DNA from 3 places in the Bacillus nitratireducens genome. Region 1 is predicted to be linked to each of the others. Evidence: riboswitches for the same ligand, from Rfam matches in the RefSeq annotation. Region 1 holds a riboswitch; each other region holds the start of a gene.

Region 1 (5,679 bases):
TTTCAATACCTGTATCTTTGGCACCGTCTGCTTGCAAGAAACTAATGGGCTTTTGACCATCGAATCCAATAGCACCGTATGCAAAATCATGAACGACTAATATATTATGTTCATTAGCAAAATGAATGGTTTCATCAAAAAAGTCTTTTGATGCAGTAGCACCGGTAGGGTTATTTGGATAGTTTAAAAACATTAACTTTGCACGCTCGGCAATAGAGTTATCAATTTTTGTATAATCCGGTAAAAAATTATTCTCTGCAATAAGCGGCATTGTTTCAAATTGTGCTTTTGCTAAAGCAACTCCTGATAAATAATCTGGATAGCCTGGATCTGGAACGAGAATAGTATCACCAGGGTTTGTAAAACAAATTGGTAATTCTACTAATCCAGCTTTTCCGCCAAACAAAATAGCAACTTCAGTTTTTGGATTTACTACTACATCATATTCACGTTGATAGAATGTTGCCACGGCTTCTTTTAAGCTTTCGTGTCCGCGAAATGGCGGATATTTATGATGAATGGTCTTTTCAGCAGCATCTTGTAAAGCTTTAACGATATGCTGCGGTGTTGGTTGATCTGGATTACCTTGACCTAGATTAATAACATCGTGACCAGCTACAACGACTTTGTTAACCTTTGCAACAAGTGAAGCGAAAAATTGTGTTGGCAATGATGTTACTATCTCAGAAGGTTGAAATAATTTCATACTTTCCACCTCTTTTGAAAGTTGTTACAATTCTAGTGACAAATGATATAATCTTTCCAGTATTTTGTAAAGAGAAAAATGAGAATGGGGCTGAAAAAATGAAAGTCGCATGTATTCAAATGGATATTGTCTTTGGAGATGTAGAAAAAAATATTGAGAACGCCAAAAATAAAATAAGTGAAGCGATGAAGGAAAGACCAGATGTTATTGTCTTACCAGAACTATGGACGACAGGATATGATTTAACGAGACTTTCTGAAATTGCAGATAGAGAGGGAGTAGAAACGAAAGAAAAGTTGAAAGAATGGTCGAAACAATATGGTGTACATATTGTTGGTGGTTCCATAGCGAAGCAAACAGAACAAGGTGTTACCAATACAATGTATGTTGTAAACAAGGAAGGAGAACTAGTCAATGAATATAGTAAAGTGCACTTATTTCAGCTTATGGATGAACATAAATATTTAATCGCTGGAAATAGTACAGGTGAATTTAAGTTAGATGATGTAGAGTGCGCCGGCACAATTTGTTATGATATTCGTTTTCCAGAGTGGATGCGCGTTCATACTGCTAAAGGTGCAAAAGTTTTATTTGTTGTAGCAGAATGGCCATTAGTTCGTTTAGCGCATTGGCGTTTGTTATTGCAAGCAAGAGCAGTTGAAAATCAGTGTTATGTTGTTGCATGTAATAGGGCAGGAAAGGATCCGAATAATGAGTTTGCAGGTCATTCTTTAATTGTGGATCCTTGGGGTGAAGTTGTAGTAGAGGCAAATGAAGAGGAATCAATTTTATTTGGAGAACTTAAATTCGAGAAGATTAAAGAGGTACGTAAAGGAATTCCAGTTTTTGCAGATCGCCGTCCAGAATTATACAAATAAAATATTGACAAGTGATTTTTATTCTTGGTATAGTCTTCAACATAAAGTTAAAAATTCTAAAAAATTATATAACTCTTATCAAGAGCAGGTGGAGGGATTTGGCCCGATGAAGCCCAGCAACCGACCGTAATACCATTGTGAAATGGGGCGTTTATTTACGCCAAAAGGCACGGTGCTAATTCCAGCAGAAAGTTTACTTTCTGGCAGATAAGAGGGGAGAAGATAAACTTCAAACCTCTTTCTTTGTGGAAAGAGGTTTTTCTACGTCAGAAAAACCTCTGAATTTAAAAAAGGGGGAGAAGACGATGGGATATTATTCATTAACTGAAACAACAGCTATACAATATGCGAAAGAACACGGTTATTTTGAAAAGAAAGCAAATGTAGTTTGTCATGAAATTGGAGATGGAAATTTAAATTACGTGTTCAAATTAGATGATGGAGAGAAGTCTATTATAATAAAACAAGCACTGCCATATGCGAAAGTAGTTGGTGAGAGTTGGCCATTGTCTATAAAAAGAGCGACGATTGAAAGTAAAGCATTACAAATTTTCGCAAAGTATGTACCGGAATACGTGCCGGTAGTATACAGTCATGATGAGGAGTTGGCAGTGACAGTAATAGAAGATTTATCAAGACTAACGATTACAAGAAAAGGATTAATAGACGGAGAAGAGTATCCTCTTTTATCCCAGCACATTGGTCGCTTTCTAGCACATGTTTTATTTTATACTTCAGATTTCGGTTTACAGTCAGAAGAGAAGAGGGTACTAGAGGGCACATTTGTAAACCCAGACCTTAGTAAAATTACAGAAGATTTAGTGTTTACAGATCCGTTTAGTCATTATGATACAAATGATTATGAACCAGAGTTACAACTAGCGGTTGATGAACTGTGGAGTGATAAAACTTTAAAATTAAAAGTAGCACAGTATAAGTATAAGTTTTTGACGAGAAAAGAGGCTCTCATACACGGAGATTTACATACTGGTAGTATATTTTCATCACCTTCTGAAACGAAAGTAATTGATCCAGAGTTTGCAACGTACGGTCCATTTGGATTTGACATCGGTCAATTTGTTGCAAATTTATTATTAAATGCTTTATCAAGAGAAGAAGAGCAGAGAAATGTACTATTTTTCCATATAGAGAAAACATGGAGTTATTTTGTAGAAGCTTTTACGAGGTTATGGATTGGAGAAGGTGTAGAAGCATATACGAAAGAGAAACAATGGTTACCAATTATTTTGCAAAATATCTTTACTGATGCTGTCGGATTTGCTGGATGTGAACTTATTCGTAGAACAATTGGCTTAGCTCATGTAGCTGATTTAGATGAAATAGCAAATAAAGAAAAAAGAATTCAAGCTAAGAAGCAAGCGTTATCCTTAGGAAAAGAACTAATAAAATATGAATCTAAGAGTGCTGATATTCAATTGTTCCGAACGTTATTTCAACAGACAGTTTCTGGAGGCGTAAAAGCATGAGTACAATTGTTACTATTCCGAGGTCTGTCAGTTGGAAAGGTGATGCCCTTGCAGTATTAAACCAAACAAAACTACCGCATATTACTGAGTTTAAAACATTAACGACTATTGAAGAGGTATGGAAAAGCATTATTATGTTAGAAGTACGCGGGGCACCTGCAATTGGAATTGTAGCTGCGTTTGGTTTGGCGCTTGCGGCAAAGAAATACGATGCTATAAATATCGATGAGTTTCAAAAGAAGTTTAATAGAGATTGTAACTATTTAGGAACATCACGCCCGACAGCAGTCAATTTATTTTGGGCAATCGATCGTATGAGAGAATCTATTCGAGAGATTACTACAATAAAAGAAGCTCAAAAAATATTAGAAGAAGAAGCGCTTCATATTCAGCAAGAGGATGAAATGGTGTGCCGAAATATTGGAGAACATGGTTTAACGTGTTTTAAAGACGGTGATAAAATTTTAACAATTTGTAATGCAGGAAGTATCGCAACTGCTAGATATGGTACTGCATTAGCACCGTTTTATATTGGGAAAGAAAAGGGTGTACATTTACATGCGTATGCGTGTGAAACAAGACCAGTTTTACAGGGGGGACGTTTAACGACTTGGGAGTTGAAACAAGCGGAAATTGATGTAACGCTTATTACAGATAATACGGCAGCGCATGCTATTCAAACGAAAGAAATAAACGCGATTATTGTAGGAGCGGACCGAATTGTCGCAAATGGAGATACAGCAAATAAAATTGGAACAATGAATTTAGCTATATTAGCAAAGTATTTCGATATTCCATTTTACGTTGCAGCTCCGCTATCGACATTTGATACTACGAAACAAACAGGCGCTGAAATTGTTATTGAAGAAAGAGACGAAACAGAAGTTACGAAAATTTTCGGGAAACAAGTGGCACCAGTTGGAACTACTGTTTATAATCCAGCATTTGATGTAACACCAAACGAATTAATTACAGGTATTATTACCGAGCAAGGTATTATACGAGGAGATTATAAACAGGGAATTGCATTATTATTTGAAAAACAAGCTAATCACAAATAGCTTGTTTTTTTATGCCTAAGAATCTCTTTTCCTCTTATTTATGTAATGAAGGGAGGAGAGAAAGATGGAAGAGTGGATCAGGATGATAGGTAATGTGGGGTTTCCAATTGTTGTAACGCTATATTTACTACATCGCATTGAAAGTAAATTAGACGGAGTGATTGTTGCAATTGAGAAACTCCCTAAACAATTACTAAAGTAGTAAGATCCTCGCGATAGAAAGAAAATAAAGTTTGCTCGCGAAGAGCAAACTTTATTTTCTATCCCGCATTAACGGGCAGTAAAACTCCCACCTCAAAATTTGCTTGGAGCAAAGAAGTTAGGTCGGAGATTAACTGCCCGTAAAAGCCCGATTGGTGAAGGCTAATAATCAGTGGGGATGAACAAAACCCCCACTGATTAAAGTTTCACTTTATTGAGCAGTATATCCACCATCGATAACAACAGCTTGACCAGTTATGCCTTTTGCTTTTTCACTTGCTAGAAACATAGCATAATCCGCAATTTCTTGTACTTGTAACAAGCGCTTTTGTGGTACGAGAGGATAAATAACATCTTCTAAAACATTTTCAAGTGGTACATTTCGCGTAGTTGCTAAGTCTTGTAGTTGGTTTCGTACAAGAGGGGTATCAACATATCCAGGACAAAGAGCATTTACAGTAATTCCATGAGTTGCTCCCTCTAAAGCAGCCACTTTCGTTAATCCAATTACGCCATGTTTCGCACTATTATAAGCAGCTTTTCCAGCAAATCCGACAAGGCCATTAATGGAAGCGACATTAATAATCCGACCATACTTTTGTTTTTTCATAATCGGAAAGGCATGCTTAATTGCGATGAAAGGAGCGATTTGCATAATTTTGATTAGCAGCTCGAACTTTTCAGTTGGAAAATCTTCAATCGGTGAAACGTGTTGCATTCCTGCATTGTTAATTAATATATCTAATGAACCGAAATGATTAACTGTTTGAGAAATTGCTGCTGTAATTTCTACTTCAGATGTAACGTCACATTTTAAACCGATAGCTTGAAATCCTTCCTTTTGTAATTGTTCAGCAGCTTCTTTCGCACGCTCTTCAAGACGATCAGTAATAACAACTTTTGCGCCTTCTTTTGCAAAAGCATTCCCCATCTCATATCCAATACCACTCGCAGCACCTGTTAAAAAGACAACTCGATTTGTAACCATGATGAAAAACACTCCTTCATAATAAAAGTTCTCTTATTGCTCTATTTAGAGAGGCGATAATGAAATTCCTGCAAACATTTGGAAAAAAATCTTTAGCTATCTTGTAAAACAAGATAGTGGGAGGATTTGAGTTATGTCGACAAGTCAAATGCTAAAAGGGATTTTAGAAGGTTGCTTACTTGCTATTATTTCTGAAGGTGAAATATACGGTTATGAAATGAGTGAAAAGCTAGCGAAGTATGGTTTCACAATGGCGAGTGAGGGAAGTATTTATCCGTTATTAATACGAATGCAAAAGGAAGGATTAATAACAAGTGTAATGAAGGAATCTCCATCTGGTCCAAAGCGAAAATATTAT
Region 2 (5,679 bases), on a different contig from region 1:
TGCTCTCATTTCTGATTGTGCATTTACAACCATATTCTCAACAAGCTGCAACTGTTTTTTCGTCGTGTCTGGAATTTCAGCTACTTGTTCATTAATAGCTGACATCATCATCGACATTGCAAAAAGCTGCTGACTTACAGAATCATGCAGCTCCCTCGCCAATCGATGCCTTTCTTGGGAAATCGCTTCTTGTCTCATCTCTTCATTCCAATGAGCTCGTTCATTCGTTACTTTTTGAAATAGCCCAGCTTGCTCCTCTAATCGACGAGCAAGGCCGATTACTTTTCGTTCCACTTCATGAAATTCATCATCCGCAGTAAACGAAACATCACTCGGAAAATTCCCTCGCTCTACTTCAAATAGAAAAGTATTTAATCCTTGTATACGCTGCTCTATATAATAACCGATTGCATACCCTACAATTCCTCCGATAAGAAGACTGGTACTCATAATAAACAAGCCAATTGGAACAGAAGCAATGGATTCTTTCCATAGTAAATCATAAACTTGTTGTTCGCTTTTCCATACATATACAATTGTACAAATAAGTGAGATACTCACAGAGGACAACATAGAATAACGAATATACATCCACGAAATATTCCTTTGTTTTTTCATTATACTTTCCTCACTTCCGTATCGCCTACGACAAGCGAAGAAATAATTTTTATACGGCGAGGAGCTTCTTTATACTGTTCTGTTCTAAACGTAACATTACGGTTAAATCCTGTTTCTTCGTGTCCCGGCAAGAGCACTCGCCCAACAATAACAGAATGATTTAAAGACAGTTCGATATCATATGGCACATATAAACGAATATTACCAACGACTCCCCGAATAACAATTACCGTTTCTCCCTCTGGAATCATCGCAGTTGTTAAATCAATCTCGACATCACAAGCACCATATTGGACGTTAATATCCTCAAGTTCATAAATATGATCCATCATTCGTACATTACCTACGAACATATTTTTTATATACGGTTCTGTACGATATATTTGTTTTTCTTCATCTATATATCCCTTTTCTTTAATTTCAACTTTCATTGCTTTTTGCTGGTGCCCTTGTTGAATAAGTTGATAACCAATTAAAGCTAAACAAGCAAATACAACAAGTACGAATGCTGCTGATGAAAATAAGAAGAATAAGAATACAATACCACCGACAAATAAAAATACATTCCCTCTTACATATCGATTTTTCTTTCGGTAATGCCTTCCAAACATAATCATAATAAATGCAAATATTAGACCACCTGGTTCAAAATGTCCAAGTATCATATCAAGAAAAAGACCGAATCCAAATATGATGAGGAGCATCCCCATTAATTGCGTTTTTGAAAAGTGCTTCTTCATTTCAGCTCCCCTCCCTCTTTGTCACGTATACATAGAAGAAAAGGCATTGCTTTCCAACACCTTTTCTTCTATCACTATATCATAAGCCTGTTTTATTATATACTACAATTATTTTGTTAACTCTTTCGTTAATGATACTTCATTTTTCTCTTTCATTTCACGCTCTAGTTTTGCGATTTTCATATCAAATGTATCACGCTCATGCTCTTCATTTATACGAAGCTCTATGTCACGAATGTGATCTTCAATTTCTTCGAATCGTAAGAACGGATTATTTTCATCCATTTTATGGATGGCAGTATTCATACGGCGATTTGCATGCGCCATATTTTCACGTGCCATTAATTCCATACGCTTTGCGTTCATTTCTTTTAATTTATTTTTCATTTCTGAAAGACGACGCTCTAACTCATCAATTTGCTCTACAACGCCAGCATACATTTCTTCTAAGCGAGTTACTTGCCCTTCATAATACGCTACTTCTTCTAATGCACGTTCATGTAGTTGTAATTCGCCTGCTTCTTGTGCGATGATAGCTTGCTTTGATCTTTTATTAACAAAATAACGTGCTTGCTCAAGCTCACGAGCAAAGTTAGATTTTAATGTTTTATGACGCTGAATTAACTTCTCAATTTTTGTTATTTCACGCTCACTGTCGCGTAAATATTGGTTTAACATAGCAATTGGATTTTTTCTTTCTTTCTCATCTAACACATTATGAAAATCAGCTAAAATTGCATCGCGCACACGTCCGAATAAAGATTGTTTCATTATAATCTTCCTCTCTTCTACTTTATAATTTGATTTAATTTGATTTATTCTATATTAGTTTTTCATTAACTTGTTCCACTCATCTTCAAAGTTGCTATATGGTTTAGAACTTTCTGGAGCAGAATCAACAACTACATTTTTTTCTTTTTTCCACTCACGGTAACCGTAGTATAAAACTACTAATGCTGCGATACCGATTAATGCTGGGGAATGAGAAAGTGCAATGGACAAACCGATTAAACCAACAATACCCCAAGCTAACTTTCCAAAGAATGATTTAGCTCGCACAAATGATTTATAGCTCCAGTACACAACTCCTGCTCCAATGGCGAATCCTACAATACCAGCAAGACTACCAAGAGCAATTAAAGCCAAAATACCGGCTGCGATAAACGCTAGAAATTGTTTCATCTTGTGCTTGCCTCCCTTCGATTTGATACTCTTATCTTAACTATTTTTTCTTTTTTCCATAACGAGCTTAAGAACCGTTTTTAACTCAGACTTAAGACTGAGTTAAATTCAGCCTTTTGTAAAACATAAGGTAAGATAGGATAATTCCCTCTTTTACCTTACAAAAAAAGCCGTACAGAGAATATTCTCTGTACGGCTTCTTTTGCTACGAATAAAATTCATATTTAATTATGCTGTTTTATGATACTCTTTTTTTTCCGCCACTTTAGAAAATCTCGGGAAACCAATTAATATAGAAATGATCCCACATACTCCAACTAAGATCGGATAAAATGCATATGGTAACAATTCAATCGGAGATAACGCAGCAAATCCTGCCGCAGTTAACATTTGAGCACCATATGGGATTAACCCTTGCACACAACATGAGAAAAGATCTAATACACTCGCTGATTTACGTGGATCAATTTCATATTGATCTGCAATGTTTTTCGCAAGCGGACCTGTAAAGATAATTGAAATCGTATTATTTGCTGTACACATATTCGTCATACTCACTAAACCAGCAATACCGAACTCTGCGCCTTTTTTTGAACGAATGTTACGTGTTAAAAGATTCATTAAATATTGAATACCACCATTATATTGGATCAGTTCAACCATACCACCGATTAATATAGCAAGTAGTACTAGCTCCATCATACCGCCCATTCCAGTCGTTACACTTTTAAAGAAACTCTCTAACGTATAACTTCCATCTATAAGACCGATAACACCAGATAGTACCGTTCCACCAGTTAACACAATAAGTACATTCCAACCAAGTAGTGCTGTAATAAGTACTCCTGCATACGGTAAAATCTTTATCCAGTCAAAACTATGAGCTTTAACTTGTGTATCACTTCCTAAAGTAATGATTACTAATAGCACAATTGTAATAATAGCAGCTGGTAATACAATTAAAAAGTTCGTTTTAAACTTATCTTTCATTTCTGTTCCTTGTGAACGAACAGCAGCGATTGTTGTATCTGAAATAAATGATAAATTATCACCAAACATCGCTCCGCCCACAACAGTAGCCATCGCAAGTGCAATTGAGATATCAGTTTGCCCACTAATCCCTACAGCAATTGGTGCTAGTGCTGCAATTGTTCCCATTGAAGTTCCCATCGCTAATGAAATAAATGCCCCTATAACAAAAATTCCAGCAACGATAAATCCTGGTGGCAAAATAGATAACGCTAAATTAACAGTTGAATCCACTCCGCCCATTCCTTTTGCTGTTTCAGAAAACGCCCCTGCCAGTACAAAAATTAATACCATAATCATAATATCCGGATTTCCTGCACCTTTAGCAAATCGTTCTACTTTCACATTAAAGCTTTCTTTACGATTCATCACTAAAGCAATTCCTACAGCAATTGAAATTGCTACAAGTATCGGCAATTTATAGAAATCACCTGTAATAATTCCAGAACCAATAAATAGCGCCAAAAATATTCCAAGTGGTAATAACGCTAAACCATTTCCTCTCGTTTCTTTCAAAGTATCATCTCTCCCTAGTTTTCAACCTTTTCTAATGAACAACAAAAGACCTCTTCCAATAAGAAGAGGTCTTATACATCTATAAGAAACACTCTTCTCATCTTTCAAGCACATGCTTGCTGGATTTGGCACAGCACTCTAAAATCGAGTCCGCTGCCGAGGCATCGTAGGGCCAGTCCCTCCGCCTCTCTTTATAAGAAGGTTTCATATTTATTTTTTAATAATAATTTCTTCCCTAACTTTACTCGCTTACAAAACAAAAGTCAATTATTTTTTGTATAGATTTTTTTGGTAATTATACAAAAATATGAATACGCCAATCATTTTAACTTTTCAATTTCTTTATCTAATATTGAGATCCAAGAAAATTCTCCATTCTTTATCGTTGCTACAATCCATTTCGTTATACACCATGCTAATTCATATTCTTCCTTAGTAACATCACCTATACTATAAGCATCCTCTAACTCATCTTCATCCAATACATAAATCTCACCGCTCGGTAACAATACTACATCTAAGTATAAATCATCAAAATAAGGCAAACCACGATCGTCAATTTTAAATTCTTTCGTCACATCGATATAATATTGCACTAATTTTTGCTGATCATCTAACATAGCTGTAATTGCAAAGTTTTTGCCGTTTATAAAATATTGCATCCATGTATACCCATCACCTGCAATGCAAAGCTTTTTACCATTATATTCTTTATGACTAGGTTCTCTCACTTTTTTTATGTCCAGTATTCCTAACATTCCATCCTCTACTTGCTTAACCCTATAATCCTTCTCTATTAGTCGCTTCCACGAAGAACCGTCACCATATTTACGTTTCATTACGTCCGCTCCTCTTCTATATATAGAAAAGCCCCCACATATTATGTGAGAGCTTGTTCATATTATAATTAAGCTGCTTGACCCTTTTCAGATATCTCTTTTAAATAGGCTTGTCCTTTTTCAGCGTCATATTGACCTTCCCACTTAGACATAACTACAGCCGCTAAAGAGTTACCTACAACGTTAACTGCTGTACGAGCCATATCAAGAATACGGTCAATACCTGCAATAAACGCTAAACCTTCAGCTGGAATACCTACTGTACCCAGTGTTGCTAATAATACAACGAATGATACGCCCGGTACACCCGCGATACCTTTTGATGTAACCATTAATACAAGTAATAACGTAATTTGTTGTGTAATGGATAATTCAATACCGTACATTTGCGCTAAGAAAATTGCCGCAATCGCTTGATATAAAGTTGATCCATCTAAGTTAAATGAATAACCTGTTGGAATAACGAAAGATGTAATTGCTTTCGGACAACCGAACTTTTCCATTTTCTCCATAATTTTCGGTAAAACCGTTTCTGAACTTGCTGTAGAATACGCTAAGATCAGCTCGTCTTTTAAAATCTTAAAGAATTGGAAAATGTTTATTCCAAAGATTTTCGCTGTAAGTCCTAATACGACCACAACGAAGAATATCATTGCACCATATACTACAATGAGTAATTTCCCTAATGGAATTAATGAAGCTAATCCGAATGTAGAAACTGTAACACCAATTAATGCGAATACACCAAATGGTGC
Region 3 (5,679 bases), on a different contig from region 1:
ATTTCACATGTTGCTCACGAACCTCATGTTCAAATACACCAAACATTTTTTCCGCAAGAGGATACTTCGGCACACCATAGTGATAATACAAACCCGCTTGTGCCCCCCAGCAAATATGAAGCGTAGATGTTACATTCGTTTTTGAGTACTCCATAATACGTCTAAGCTCTTCCCAATAATCTACTTCTTCAAAAGAAAGAGTTTCAACTGGGGCTCCTGTAATAATGAGTCCATCAAATTTTTCATTCTCAATATCACGGAATGTTTTATAGAAGCTCGTTAAATGGTCCTGCGCTACATTACGAGACAGATGCGATTCCATATGAAGTAAATGAACATCTAATTGCAGCGGTGTATTTCCAATTAGACGCAGTAATTGCGCCTCTGTTTCTTGCTTTGTAGGCATTAAATTTAATATGGCAATTTTCAAAGCACGTATATCTTGTGTTACTGCTCGCTCCTTCGTCATTACAAAAATATTTTCCTTCTGCAATACTTTGCGAGCTGGTAAATCTTTATCAATTATGATCGGCATGTTGTTTGCCTCCGACTAGCGCCACTTCTAAATCTGCAATAATATCAGAAACATCTTCTATACCGACCGATAAACGGATTAAATCCGATGTAACGCCAGCTAAACGCTGATTTTCTGCGCTTAACTGTCTGTGCGTCGTACTAGCAGGATGTATGACGCACGTTCTTGCATCAGCTACATGCGTTACAAGAGTTGCCAGTTTTACATTTGCGATAAATTCTTTTGCTGCTTCTAATCCGCCTTTAATACCGAAAGTTAAAACTCCACTAGCACCTTTTTTCAAATACTTTTGTGCTAACGAGTAATTTTCATTACTATCTAATCCCGGATAATTCACCCACTCAATACGATCATGATTAGCAAGCCACTTGGCAACTGCGAGAGCATTTTCACTATGACGCTCCATTCGTAAATGCAATGTTTCCAGGCCAATATTGCTAATATATGCATTGAATGGGCTCATACAGTTTCCATAGTCTCTTAATAACTGAACGCGTGCTTTCACAATATAAGCTGCTGCTCCAAAATTTTGAACATAACTCACACCGTGATAACTCGGATCAGGTTCAACAAGCTCAGGATATTTTCCATTTGTCCAATCAAAGTTTCCTCCGTCAATAACAATGCCGCCTAAAGAGCTTGCATGACCATCGATATATTTCGTCGTTGAATGAACGATAATGTTTGCCCCATGTTCAAACGCCTGGCATAAATAAGGCGTCGCTAATGTATTGTCAACGATAAAAGGTACTTCTAATTCTTTTGCTGCCGCTGAAAGTTCTTTGAAATTCAAAACGTTCATTGCTGGATTTCCTAGCGATTCTGCATAAACGAGTTTTGTCTTATCGTTAGCAAGTGCCGCAATTTCATCTGCTGTTAAATTGGGATTAAAGAACGTAACATCAATGCCAAGCTTACGTAAACTTACTCCAAATAAATTAAATGTTCCCCCGTAAACTGTTGAAGAACAAAGAAGGTGATCTCCACTACTACAAATATTTAAAACTGCTAGCATAATGGCCGCCTGCCCAGAAGCTGTCGCAACAGCCCCTACACCGCCTTCTAAATCTGATAATTTTTGCTCAAATGCAGCTAAGGTAGGATTTCCAATACGCGTATATATATATCCTTCTGCCTCTAAATTAAATAGTGCCGCTAAATCATCCGAAGTATCGTATTTATACGTTGTACTTTGATAAAGTGGCAAAACACGCGGCTCACCATTTTTTGGCGTATAGCCACCTTGCACACAAATTGTTCCTTTTCCCCATGATTCTCCCATCTCTCATTCTCCTTTCTTTTATACAAAATAAAAAACTGCCCCTTTCCTGAAAACAAGAAAGGAGCAGTTTGAAAACACGCTCTAAAGGCTCTTTCTTATCTCTCAGGATTATTACCTGCAGGATTTGGCACAATTCCGTTATACGGCTGTTGCCAAGGTTTCATCGGGCCTGTCCCTCCACCTTTTCTTGATAAGACTATGCAATTACCGTTGATTTTATAGCAATAATTTCCTGATGTCAATCAGTTTTTCTGAATGTTCTAAATTAAATGCGAAAACTTTAATATAAACAACAAAAGAAATATATTCCATATTCATTTAAAAAAGACCTTTTAAAAACCTCGATCAATATATAGAATTAAATAAGTAGTTTAAACGTATAGGTTCAAGATTCTCACGCTTATTCAATATATTGAATAAGTCAACCTCTCAAAAAGATACTATATATATTCAATTCATTTCACACTAGCATATTTAATCCTTTCTACATTAAAACTTACATAACGGAGGTATAACATGACAAATAAAAAGGACATGCACTATATACTCATCCTATATGGCATTCTTTTAGGCTCTATAGTAGGAGCTACAGTCTGGTTATTTTTAGTTACAATAAATATCGGAATTCACTTTATTTGGGGATACTTACCTACTATTTTCTCCTCTCCCCCTTATTACACCATTTGTGTAACAATTATCGGTGGTATCCTCGTTGGTTTAACACAAAAATACTTTGGTACATATCCACGTCTTATGCCCGAAGTGATGGCTGAATATAAAAAAACAGGTAGAATTGAATACAGTTTTGTACATAAAGCTACTTTAACTGCGATTATCGTTTTAATATTTGGAGCTAGTTTAGGCCCAGAAGCAGCACTTGTTGGAATTATCGGTGGACTTTGTACATGGGTAGGAGATCGCTTTAAATTTGCTTTAAAGGGAATGAATGAACTAACAGAGGTTGGAATTGGCGCTACTTTAAGTGTAATTTTTAATGCACCATTATTCGGTTACTTAGCCCCGAATGAAAATGAGGGTGAACAAATTAACGAATTTTCTAAAGGAAAAAAAGCAATTGTATATTTAGCTACCACTTTTGCCGGTTTTTCCGTTTATTTATTGCTTAGTAAACTCGATAATCGTGGATCCTTTATTGTTGATTTCGGAGAAGGTTCCCTTTCTCTTAATGAATGGATCGCCTTTCTACCACTTGCTAGCATCGGTGCTATAGTTGGTTTCTTTTATTTCAAATTAGAATTCACATTAGAGAAATTAATCCATCCCTTCAAGGAATACAAGGTATCACTTGGAATTATAGGCGGTATTTTATTGGGGATTACAGGAACTTTTCTCCCGTACACGTTATTTTCAGGGGAACATCAATTAAAAGATTTAGTTGTTGAATGGAGCCATTTATCCTTCTGGGTACTACTTCTTTCCGGGGTTTTAAAATTATGTATTACTGCCGTTTGTTTAAATACGGGTTGGCGCGGCGGACATATTTTCCCTATTATATTTGCTGGATCAAGTATCGGATACGCTATAGCTTCTATTCTTCCTATAGACCCAATCGCATCTGTGGCCATCGTAACAACAGCAATTTCAAGCTATGCGTTACGAAAGCCAATAGCTATAACCTTGCTATTACTTATGTTTTTCCCGCTCAATTTACTATTACCAATGCTCGGGGCGGCAGCGATTGGTAATGCATTTCCACTTCCTAAAAACAACGCAGCTACAAACGAATAAAAATAGGCAGTAGGGACAAAAGTTCCACTGCCTATTTTTATTACACATGCTGTTTTAATAGCGCGTATAACTCTTCAAAACTATGCACTTCATATGTTGGCACAATCTCGCTATTATTTGGTTTCTTTTCTGGATTAAACCAACAAGTATCAATTCCCGCTACATATCCACCTTTAATATCAGCACTTAACGAATCCCCAATAATGAGCCCTTCTTCAAAAGAAAAATTAGGAATCCTTTCAAAAACATAATCAAAATACTCTTTCATCGGCTTTTGGAATCCCGTATCTTCAGAAACAAAAATATCTTTAAACAATGAATGTAATCCTGCATTACGTAAACGTTTATCTTGCGTCTTAAAAATACCGTTTGTCACTACATATAAATCATACTCACTTTGAATTTGATTTATAAATTCAAATGCACCTTGCATGAGTTGGTCTCCTTCTTCTAAGTAGCTACGATAATTATTTTCGAATAATATCCCATCTACCTCTTCCCCGTACTCTTTAAACAAAATCGAAAATCGTGTATTTACGACTTCATCACGGTTTATTTCACCTTCTTCAAAAGCATCCCAAAGGCTTTTATTAATTTTTTTATACTGCGCTTCCACCTCGCTAGTTAAAGGAATCCCTTTCTCTTCAAAGAGCATACGTAACGCCACTTTCTCCGCCTTCTGAAAATCTAACAATGTATCATCTACATCAAATAGCAATGTTTTATATTTTTTCATAAACCCCTCACACTCTCTTTTCTACAAAAACAAATTTACATAAATCGTATCATTCTTCCTTGTAAAAATAATAGGAGATATCTCATACTACAAACAGGGGTGAAAATATGAAAATTAGTAAAAATGAGAAAGAAATTTATCAATACATGCAAATTCATCAATTCCATACTCTTTTTTCCTTTCATGTCTTACCATATGTAGAACTACATTCTTTTCAAAAGAAAGAGATGATATGTAAGGAGGGAATCGACCTCCCCTATCTCTATTACTTAATTTCCGGGAAAGCAAAAATATATATGAGCCATAAAAATGGGAAAGTCTCTTTAATTAATTTTATTCAAGCACCTTCATTCATTGGAGAATTAGGATTAATTGGCGTAGAATCTGTTACAAAAGCGGTTGAGGTGATTGAAGATTGTATTTGCTTAGCGCTTCCTCTTAAAGATTGTCAGCATCTTTTATTGCAAGATGCTACCTTTTTACAGAAACTATGCAAATTTATTGGAGAAAAAACAATTACCCGAACAGAAAATTACGCCAAAAACTATAGTTATTCGTTTGAAAACCGATTAGCTGCGTTTATTCTATTAACGGAACAAAATAATTGCTATACCGAAAAACATACTGAGGCCTCAGAATACTTAAACGTCAGTTACCGCCATCTTTTATATGTATTAAACCAGTTTTGCCAGCAAAACTATTTAAAGAAAGAAGGCCGAACATATTATATACAAGATCGAAATCAATTAGAAAAACTTGCTGACGAGCTGAAAGTATAAAAAACAGCATTAACATAAAAGTTAATGCTGTTTTTTGAGTGGCGATTATAATTTTAATTAAAATTTGCTTGCTACTTTAGCTGCTTCTTCAAGACCTGCAGTAATGATTTCTTCAGCTTTATCTGGGAATTGGTTATGTCCCTCGATAACTACCGTTTCCATGTTTGTTGCACCGAAGAAGCCCATCATGCTTGCTACATATTTAACAGCCATTTCTACTTCAGCTGCTGGTCCTTCAGAATATACGCCGCCGCGTGCATTTAATAACGCAATTTTCTTATCTCCAATAAGTCCGACTGGACCTTCTGGTGTATATTTAAACGTTTTACCAGCACGGTTTAAATAATCAATATACGTGTGTAATACGGCTGGAATCGTTAAGTTCCATAATGGGAAACCGAAAACAACTTTATCAGCTTCTAAGAATTGATTTAAATACTTATCAGCAACTGCTACTACTTTTGCTTCTTCTTCTGTTAAATCAAATCCTCTGCTTGCTTTGAATGTACCATTAATCATATCTACGCCTACATATGGTAATTCTTCTTTATATAAATCAAGTTCTACTACTGTATCATTTGGATGTGCTTCTTTATAA

The links. Region 1 has a riboswitch for S-adenosylmethionine ahead of mtnK (S-methyl-5-thioribose kinase). Riboswitches for the same ligand answer to the same signal wherever they lie in the genome.
Region 2: another riboswitch for S-adenosylmethionine. It lies ahead of Q3V31_RS04100 (Na+/H+ antiporter NhaC family protein); the one in region 1 lies ahead of mtnK (S-methyl-5-thioribose kinase).
Region 3: another riboswitch for S-adenosylmethionine. It lies ahead of Q3V31_RS19355 (bifunctional O-acetylhomoserine aminocarboxypropyltransferase/cysteine synthase); the one in region 1 lies ahead of mtnK (S-methyl-5-thioribose kinase).

Annotation. Positions count from the first base shown of each region.
Region 1 is NZ_JAUMJO010000002.1:124,865-130,543, forward strand. Features, by position in the region: gene Q3V31_RS06985 (pyridoxal phosphate-dependent aminotransferase) at 1-706, opposite strand, end outside; gene Q3V31_RS06990 (carbon-nitrogen family hydrolase) at 721-1,584, shown strand; SAM riboswitch class I at 1,657-1,798, shown strand; gene mtnK (S-methyl-5-thioribose kinase) at 1,890-3,071, shown strand; gene mtnA (S-methyl-5-thioribose-1-phosphate isomerase) at 3,068-4,132, shown strand; gene Q3V31_RS07005 (YvrJ family protein) at 4,197-4,334, shown strand; gene Q3V31_RS07010 (3-hydroxybutyrate dehydrogenase) at 4,545-5,321, opposite strand; gene Q3V31_RS07015 (PadR family transcriptional regulator) at 5,455-5,679, shown strand, end outside.
Region 2 is NZ_JAUMJO010000001.1:776,422-782,100, forward strand. Features, by position in the region: gene Q3V31_RS04080 (sensor histidine kinase) at 1-618, opposite strand, end outside; gene liaF (cell wall-active antibiotics response protein LiaF) at 618-1,358, opposite strand; gene Q3V31_RS04090 (PspA/IM30 family protein) at 1,467-2,129, opposite strand; gene Q3V31_RS04095 (lmo0954 family membrane protein) at 2,184-2,540, opposite strand; gene Q3V31_RS04100 (Na+/H+ antiporter NhaC family protein) at 2,769-4,085, opposite strand; SAM riboswitch class I at 4,180-4,285, opposite strand; gene Q3V31_RS04105 (ribonuclease FAU-1 family protein) at 4,406-4,924, opposite strand; gene gltP (glutamate/aspartate:proton symporter GltP) at 4,993-5,679, opposite strand, start outside.
Region 3 is NZ_JAUMJO010000005.1:96,911-102,589, reverse strand. Features, by position in the region: gene metA (homoserine O-acetyltransferase MetA) at 1-535, opposite strand, end outside; gene Q3V31_RS19355 (bifunctional O-acetylhomoserine aminocarboxypropyltransferase/cysteine synthase) at 519-1,817, opposite strand; SAM riboswitch class I at 1,910-2,014, opposite strand; gene Q3V31_RS19350 (chloride channel protein) at 2,334-3,566, shown strand; gene Q3V31_RS19345 (YjjG family noncanonical pyrimidine nucleotidase) at 3,607-4,302, opposite strand; gene Q3V31_RS19340 (transcriptional regulator YeiL) at 4,410-5,081, shown strand; gene Q3V31_RS19335 (FMN-dependent NADH-azoreductase) at 5,139-5,679, opposite strand, start outside.